One region of the Enterococcus sp. LJL120 genome, then DNA from elsewhere that is predicted to be linked to it. Evidence: predicted binding sites of a transcription regulator. Region 1 holds the regulator's gene; the other holds the start of a gene.
The links. Region 1 encodes LexA, which represses DNA repair genes until DNA is damaged. Its sites were predicted from a motif close to CNAACANNTGTTNG; they were not measured.

Region 1 (4,284 bases):
ATTTATGATAATACTACTGGCTTAGCCATTGAAGAGCCTTCTGAAGAGCTCCTTGCACAAATCGAAACGTGGAAGGAAGAAGTCAATTTACAATTGACGACTTCTGATGAGATTAATAACGGTGATTTACTACGCTTCTACACGGATAGTGGCCTAACTGCAGTTGATTCTTCTGATTACAATTATCTAAACCAAACTCAGCAATTAAGCGACATTGAAGCGGAGTTGGGGGATGCATCAACCAGCTTGTACAGTCAAAACAATGACATTTCCACCGTTGATTTATTCAAAATTGAATCTTACCAAGAAGAAGCGACTGGTACTAGCACGACTAATTCGACTGCTGAGACCAGTAATTAAATTAGTTTAACATTTAAAACAGGAACTGAATTCACTAAATTAAAGTGAGTTCGGTTCCTGTTTTTTTTCGTGAAAAATAAAAAACCAAACCAATCGGAAAAAATTCCTCAATGGTTTGGTTTCTAGTTTGTGTGCTTAAAGATTAATTATTCATTGCTGCTTCAGCTGCTTCGATAATTGCTGATAAGTAACCAGCAGAATCAGAGAAGGTAGCACCAGTGACAACATCCGCTGGGCTGTCGTCTTCACTTAAACCTTCTAATTCAGTAACTGCTGCTTTTAGTTCATCAATTGTTTTGCCTTTAGCAAATTCATCAATTGCTTCAACGTTTTCCATCCAAGTTTGAGTTGCGCCACCGCTTGAAGCCATCATTTCAGAATAAGCTTCGTTGTTTGCAAATTTAGAAGCTAAAACTTGACCATCTGCAACACCTTCGCCAAAAGTAGCGTCAGAGTTTGGTACGCCGCCGTAAGAAGCAGGATCTGAATATTGGAATTCATCGACAAAGGTATTGGCAACAACATCGCCATCCATCGCAACAGTTACCACTGCAAATGAACGATCTCCGTGAGGTGCAGCCAGAACCATTGCTTCACTTAAATCAGTATTGCTAGTTTCAATTCCTGTTGAAACCATACCTTTAGTTGCTGTGTCGACAATTGCTTGCAAGTAACCCGCTGTATCGGCAAAGGTTGCGCCCGTTACAACATCAGCTACTTCGCTGCCGCCAGTTAATTCATCAATTGATGTTTGAATTTCTGCTGCTGTTTTACCAGCTACGAAATCGGTGATGGCTTCCATGTTGTCTTTCCAAGTTAAAGTAGCACCAGACTCAGCCATCATTTCAGAATAGGCTTCGTTGTTTTCTTCTTTACCAGCTAAAATAGTTCCTTCTGGATAAGATTCACCAAAAGTTGCATCTGAGTTAGGCACGCCAGTCCAAGTACCAGAGCCGTCGTCTTCAATATATTGGAACTCATCCATGCGGGCGGAGATAATTGTGTCGCCATCCATTGTTACGTTTGTAATGGCAAAGGCGCGATCTCCGTGGGGTGCAGTATACAATTGACGCATGTAAATTGTACCCGCTGCTGGAATTTCTTGTGTTTCACCAATTTCTGAACCATCAGAAATCCAGATAGTTCCGGCTTCGCTTTCGCTAGCACCAGATGTAGCATCGCTAGAAGCTTCAGTTGCTTCCTTGCTTGATGCGGTTGTTGATTCTACGGTTGAAGAAGCACTAGTTGAATATTCCAACGTGTCTTCGTCTGCCTGACAAGCTGCTAGTGTCAGCACAGAAAATAAAGTAATGCTAGTTAATAGCACTTTTTTCATAATGATACCCCCAAAAATAAAATAGAATAAAAAAAATATTATGCTAGTTAATTATATCACAAAATAACAAAAGACCAAGCTTAAAATGTGTTAGCTTTGATTAGTCTTTTCTAATTTTTTTCTAGCTAAATCATGAGAATTTCTTTTAGAAAGTATTTTTTGAAGGAGAGAGAAATAACAGGCTTTGAAAATCAAAAAAGTCTGCAACTGCAGACTTTTTCAAAAATATTTTAGAGAATCCTTACTGATAGTAATGGGGATAATACTCATCTTTTTTTGCTTGTTTACGTTTTTGTGCACGATATTTTTTTTCATCCCACAAAATAAACCAGATAATAAACAACGGAGCTACTATTAAAATGGCATTTTCCATACCAAGATTACCGACGAACATTCCAACAACTAAAATCAACAAGACTAACCCAAAGCGACGAATTGCAATCATGTTATTCACCTCATTTTTAATATACGAACAAATGTTTGTATTTGTATTATACGAACTTTTGTTCGATTTGTAAAGAAAAAAATAAAGCCATTTTTAAATGACTTTATTTTGCCTTCTAATAGATATGATCGCGATACAGGCTGACAACTTTTCCTAAGATGGCAACATCAGCTAAAATGATTGGAGCCAATTTATCATTTTCTGGTTGTAGTCTGATATGATCGGTTTCTTTAAAAAATCTTTTACAGGTCGCTTCATCTTCATCAGTCATTGCAATGACAATGTCGCCGTTTTGTGCGGTGCTTTGCTTGCGGACAATCACAAAATCGCCATCAAAAATACCCGCATTAATCATCGACTCACCACGAATCGTCAACATAAACAACGAACCTTCTTCATTTGATAAATTCGGTGGAATCGGGAAGAAATCGGTCGCTTCTTCGACTGCTAAAATCGGCTCGCCGGCAGTTACAATCCCCAGCATTGGGATGGTCTCACTGCGAATGCCTAATTTTTCCAGTCCTCGCTGCGTTAATTCAATCGCCCGTGGTTTTGTTGGGTCACGCTGCAATAAACCTTTTTTTTCTAGTCGTGATAAATGACCATGGACAGTTGATGTCGAGGAGAGGTTAACCGCCTCGCCAATTTCCCGGACCGTTGGCGGGTATCCTTTAGCTGTGACACGATCATGAATATATTGCAGGACTTCTAACTGGCGACTCTCTGTTCGCTTAGCCATTGTCGCACCTTCTTTCTATAATAACCAAAGTTTACCATAGCTTTTTAGCTAAATCAAACGTTTGTTCGCTATTTTGTCATTAGCAAAATAATTGCTTGGCTTTCAGTTGTAAATCTTTAGAGTTTTTACTATGATAAACAAAGAGAGGAGCTGGTAATATGCTTTCAGAAGAAAAAATTAATCGAATTAACGAATTGGCTCGCAAGAAAAAAGCTGAAGGGCTGAATGAAGCCGAATCAAAAGAACAAAAAAATTTGCGGGAAGAGTACCTAAAAGCTTTTCGTTCTGGCATGAAACATCATATAGAAGGAATGAAAGTCGTCGATCCTGAGGGAACTGATGTCACTCCGGAAAAATTGAAACAGATTCAAAAAGAAAAGGGTCTGCACAATCGCTGATTAATTTCAGTAAAAAAAACTAAAAAAAGTTTGCTTGATAAAATAGAATCGGTTACAATAAAAATAGAATAAAAGTAAAATAAACCAAAACCAAAAAACGGAGGGATTCTTTTGTTTGATACAATCGACCAACTAGGTGTAAATGCAATTCGTACTTTGAGTATTGACGCAATCCAAAAAGCTAATTCAGGACATCCAGGTTTACCAATGGGAGCTGCCCCAATGGCTTATACATTGTGGACCAAACATTTAAAAATTAATCCAGCAACTTCAACAAACTGGGTAGATCGCGATCGTTTTGTCTTGTCTGCCGGTCATGGCTCTGCAATGTTGTACAGCTTATTGCACCTTGCCGGTTATAAAGTTTCGATTGATGATTTGAAAAATTTCCGTCAATGGAATAGCTTAACGCCAGGACATCCAGAAATTCATCATACAGATGGCGTTGAAGTGACAACGGGTCCTTTAGGGCAAGGAATTGCAATGTCCGTTGGGATGGCAATGGCAGAAGCTCATTTGGGAGCTACTTACAACCGAGAAAGTTTTAACGTGATGGATCATTACACATTTGCATTGTGTGGCGATGGGGACTTGATGGAGGGCGTGTCTCAAGAAGCAAGTTCTTTAGCAGGTCATTTAAAACTTGGTAAATTAGTTGTCTTGTATGATTCAAATGATATTTCTCTTGATGGTCCAACCAGCAAAGCCTTTACTGAAAGTGTTAAAGGTCGTTATGAAGCTTACGGTTGGCAATATATTCGTGTAGAAAATGGCAATGATTTAGATGCTATCAACAAAGCGATTGAAGAAGCGAAGGCTGAAACAGATAAGCCTACTTTAATCGAAGTCAAAACAATTATTGGTTTTGGTTCACCAAAAGAAGGCACCTCTGCTGTTCACGGTGCGCCTTTAGGTCAAGAAGGCATTGACATGGCTAAAACAGTTTACGGTTGGGATGCACCCGCATTCACAGTTCCTGATGAAGTAACTGCTCGTTACCAAGAAG
Region 2 (4,284 bases), on a different contig from region 1:
TCAGAAATCTCCAAGTCAGTCATTTGCTGCTGATGCTGCCAAGTTGTCTCTCGCGTTTGCTTTTCCTTGCCCATTTCAGCTGTATGCTCACTTAAATAAAAGCCCAACCATTTTGCCATGCCTCGATCTTGATACTCTCTAATCCAAGGATCTTGATGATAACTCATAAACGCTTCTCCCATTCTAACCACCTCCAAAATAGAAAATTAGCAATCCATTGGCAATAAAAAATAACCGCAAATATCTTCAAAATCATCATCAATCTTATTCAATAAGTTTTAATAGAATCGTAATTAGTTTCATTATGTAAACTGAATGTTGCCATCTACGATTTAGCCGCTTTGATTTAAAAACCATTCAAAATAACTGACGCAGCAGAAAATTTTGCAGGCCTTCTTACAATCCATCTAAACCACCAGCACCACCACCGCCATCGTGTCCCCCTACCAAGTGGCTGCGGGGCAAGCTGCGGCCATGCTCCAAGGTTGAGCTGGCACGCACAATCGAAACAAATCCGTATTTTTCTCTAATCCGATCCATCACCAAATCGATTTTTTCATCTTTAATCTGCTCTTCCGGATCTTCAAATAAGTTCAACTGACTACCACTATCATAGTGTAAATCAGAATAAGTTACCCCCAAATGCCGCACCAAGTCACCATTGTAAAATTTATGGAACAGATACAACAAATGCTTGGTTAATTCATCGGTATTGTCAGTGGGCGTGATTTTAACTTGGCGGCTAAAGCCTTTATCTGTCTCCGCTTTAGAGTAGCCAACGTATAACGAAACAACGCCCGCCTTAGCGTGATGGCGGCGCAAACGAATCGCCACCTGCTCAGCCATTTCCCGCACCAATAACGGCATCTCTTCCCCAAAATAATCCCGTGGCAACACTTGACTATTGCCGAGATTTTTCGACTTCGGCTGATAGACATTTTGTAATTTGCTGCGGTCAATTCCATTAGCATGATGGTAGAGCTGCAGGCCCATAATGCCAAATTTTTCTTTGAGTTTATACGGACTGGCGTGGGCTAGTTCTTTTATACTAGTAATGCCCAGCTCCATCAAATTGCGCTTCATGCGACTACCAATGCCCCAAAAATCACTTATGTCGCCAATCTTCCAAACCTTTTCGGCAACATTTTGATAATTCCACAAAGCCCGCATCTGCGGCTGCTTCTTGGCTTCATTATCCAATGCCAATTTAGCCAACAGTGGATTACTGTTGGACATGCCAATAGTTGAAAAAATGCCGGTCTCACGAATAATATCCTCTTGAATTTTTTGACTGACATGGTCGAGTTTTTCCCCTCGTGACTGATTGCCGGGAACAAAATAATTCAGGCTGCGGGAAAGATCAACAATGCCTTCATCAATGGAATACCACATGATGTCCTCATCTGCGGCATATTGGCGAACAACATTTTGAATTTTTAAATTTTCCGCAATATAGTAGCGCATCCGCGGCGGTGCGACAATCAAACGCTCCATCGCAGGATTTTCCTCAACCGTTGGCAATTCGAAGATCCGCGTCACATTCGTAATTCCCAGCAACTCTTTGGCCTTGGGGCTACTGGCCAAAACTAATCCTGAGGTATTATCCGCATGACTCATCACAATCAGCAAATCCTTTAACGGATGGCGGCCTCTAGCAACTATTTCGCAACTAGCATAAAAAGATTTCATATCAATAAAGGCATAATCCCCTGTTGGTTCCAATTCATATCGAAAATTCATCCTACATCACCTCAAACAAAAAAACAAACGTATGTTCGCTTTTATTTTACTCCGCTCTTTGTGAAGGTGTCAAGGAAATAAAAAATTACCTAAGCTAGAGAAATGATGACTTATGGTAAGAATATTTCTAGATTTTTAATCTCGTTTAGAATCTACATAACCTCTACGTAACCTTTCCTATATAGCCAAAAAATTTATAGCCTCTACGATTAGTTAGTCAAATAATTTTATATGATTCAGATTTCTATCATCTTTTACAGATGTTTTTTCAGATTATTCTACGTTCCAATATTTAAATAGTTGAGAAAAATTCAAAGCTCAAAAAGACTGATACTATTAAAAAATTACAAAAGTATCAGTCTTTACACTATTCAAAAATACGCTATACCACTTGCCGAGCTAATTCTAGTTAGTTTGGAATCAGTTCACAAAGTAGCCACTATCTTATGCTTTCCATTGCATCTAATGGCAACAAGCGAATTGATGTTTTCCCAAGAATTTGGCTCTTCTCAACAACACCATAGTTGCGACTATCCAAGCTGTACTCACGATTATCCCCCAATACAAAATAGCTATCCTCAGGAATTTCCGTCTCGCCGATAATATCAACAAGGCGAAAATCTTCTGTAAATTGGCTGCCATTATTCTGAGCATTATTGATTTCATCAACAATAAATCGCTCGATAATTGGTTCATCATTAATGTAAAGCGTATCATCTTGATAATCTAAACTTTCTCCTGGTAAGCCGACGACTCGCCGTATAAATGTTTCAGTTCCTTGCCGGTATACAATCAAATCAAAGCGTTGGATTTCAGCTTGTTTTTGCAATAAAACGACGTCGCCATTACGCACTGTCGGAACCATACCAAAACCCGAAATTTTACTAAAGGAAAAAAAGAAGGAACCTATTCCCCAAAAAAGGACGACTGCTATTGAGAGACTAAGTGCCAAATATAAACTATATTGTTTTATTTTTTTTATTTGTTTTTTTCTTAACAGTTGCCTTTTTCGATTTTTTTTCTTTCTTCGTTTCTGAGGAGTATTTTTTTTAGCAATAGCCGATTCATTTTTATTTTTTTGCCTCTTACTTGCTTTAATTTTCTTTCGTTGCTTTTTTTCTGATAGGGGGAAACCCGCCCTCTCTGATTGAGAAGACGGGCTCTTTGGGATTGCTTTTCGTTTATTTTGTTGAGAACTACTCTGCTGTTTTTTTGATACTGTTTTTATTTTTTTTGTCATTCAGGTTCACTCATTTCAACCTCTGACGCCAGGGCCTCTTCATCTACTTCATAATAACTAAATGCCTGTTCCTCTAATGCCATCACTCTTTCAACGTCCCGCTGATAAGTTGTCATTAGTTCGGTGTTTCCATAGAAATCATTGACCTCACGACTAGCATTCATCCCTAATTGACCTAAAGCGGCATAATACCGATTTAAAGCTGTTTGTCCATCAACAGTATTTATATTACTGGCAGTAAAGCTGCTATAGCTTGCCATTTTCGATGATAGGTAGCGAAGATCCCGCTGAAGCGCATCTTCCTCTTCCGCTTGATTAGCAGCCTTTTCCAGCTGCGTTTGAAAATCTCGCACTAAGTAATAGGAGCTAACAACTCGATCGGCATCTTCACTAGATAAATTGGTGGATTGATAATAACTACCATAGGCTGTTCCACCACCAAATATTATTAAGAGTACAAGTGTGATGATTAGGAATTTGATTGAAGAACGTTTCTTTTGAGCGATGTCTCTTTTAGCCAAAATGATTCGACGACGCTTTTTCTTGTTCTTAGGTAAACGTTTCGGCAATTTCTTCATCTTCACTATATTAATGATAAGACGAATAAAAAAGTAGCAGAAAAAAACAAAGAAGATAATCGTTGCAGAGATCCCCGCTATCAAAAGCCATTCTAAGATATTCATTGGCTTATCCTCCGCTACTATTCTTTAGATTTAGATGATTTTTTCTTATTTTTATTGTTTTTCGCCTTACTTTTCTTTTGCGACTGAATCCGTTTTACCACTAAAAAGATTAGAATAACTATGAATAAAAAGGCGCCGACAATTGCGGCAATGATTTTCCAATCAATCGCCCGACTTTGTTGTAAACCGACATCTCGTTCATTATAAGTATTTGCTTCTTCTTCAGTAATTTCAAAATCTTCTGTCCAATCCCATTGCAAACCTTGAGCGTAAGCTGTCACGTGGGCTGTATAAGTTCCAGCCTCCATCCGATCATTTCCCATACTAATTGGATAATCCATAAAGCTGTTTGGTGCCATTCGCATCGCGGTCGAACGAGATTCCCATAGCACTTCTTCACTGCCGCTGCGGGTGATTTGAGCATCTACGGTTAAACCCGAAAGATAATCTGCCACAATATTCGAAAAACTGACAAAAACAGTATTGCGTAAATTTTGCTGTCCCGCATAAGCTCGGTTAAAACTTAGATCTGGTGTCAGTTCGGTCTGATCTTCCCGTAATAAAATAACTATCGCATAAGCATATTTATTATTTACATAAGAACCAGTGCCGCCTTCGTCA

Region 2: the regulator LexA is predicted to act here: its motif matches at 1,765-1,778, upstream of ACYSNU_RS11680 (Y-family DNA polymerase).

Annotation. Positions count from the first base shown of each region.
Region 1 covers NZ_JBTXLV010000004.1:134,822-139,105, reverse strand. Annotated here, with positions in the region: gene ACYSNU_RS08145 (LTA synthase family protein) at 1-360, shown strand, start outside; gene ACYSNU_RS08140 (peptidoglycan-binding protein) at 503-1,696, opposite strand; gene ACYSNU_RS08135 (hypothetical protein) at 1,938-2,141, opposite strand; gene lexA (transcriptional repressor LexA) at 2,257-2,880, opposite strand; gene ACYSNU_RS08125 (DUF896 family protein) at 3,039-3,278, shown strand; gene tkt (transketolase) at 3,390-4,284, shown strand, end outside.
Region 2 covers NZ_JBTXLV010000006.1:204,763-209,046, reverse strand. Annotated here, with positions in the region: gene ACYSNU_RS11685 (hypothetical protein) at 1-182, opposite strand, end outside; gene ACYSNU_RS11680 (Y-family DNA polymerase) at 397-1,740, opposite strand; gene lepB (signal peptidase I) at 2,180-2,980, opposite strand; gene ACYSNU_RS11670 (hypothetical protein) at 2,977-3,663, opposite strand; partial or broken gene ACYSNU_RS11665 (DUF916 and DUF3324 domain-containing protein) at 3,681-4,284, opposite strand, start outside.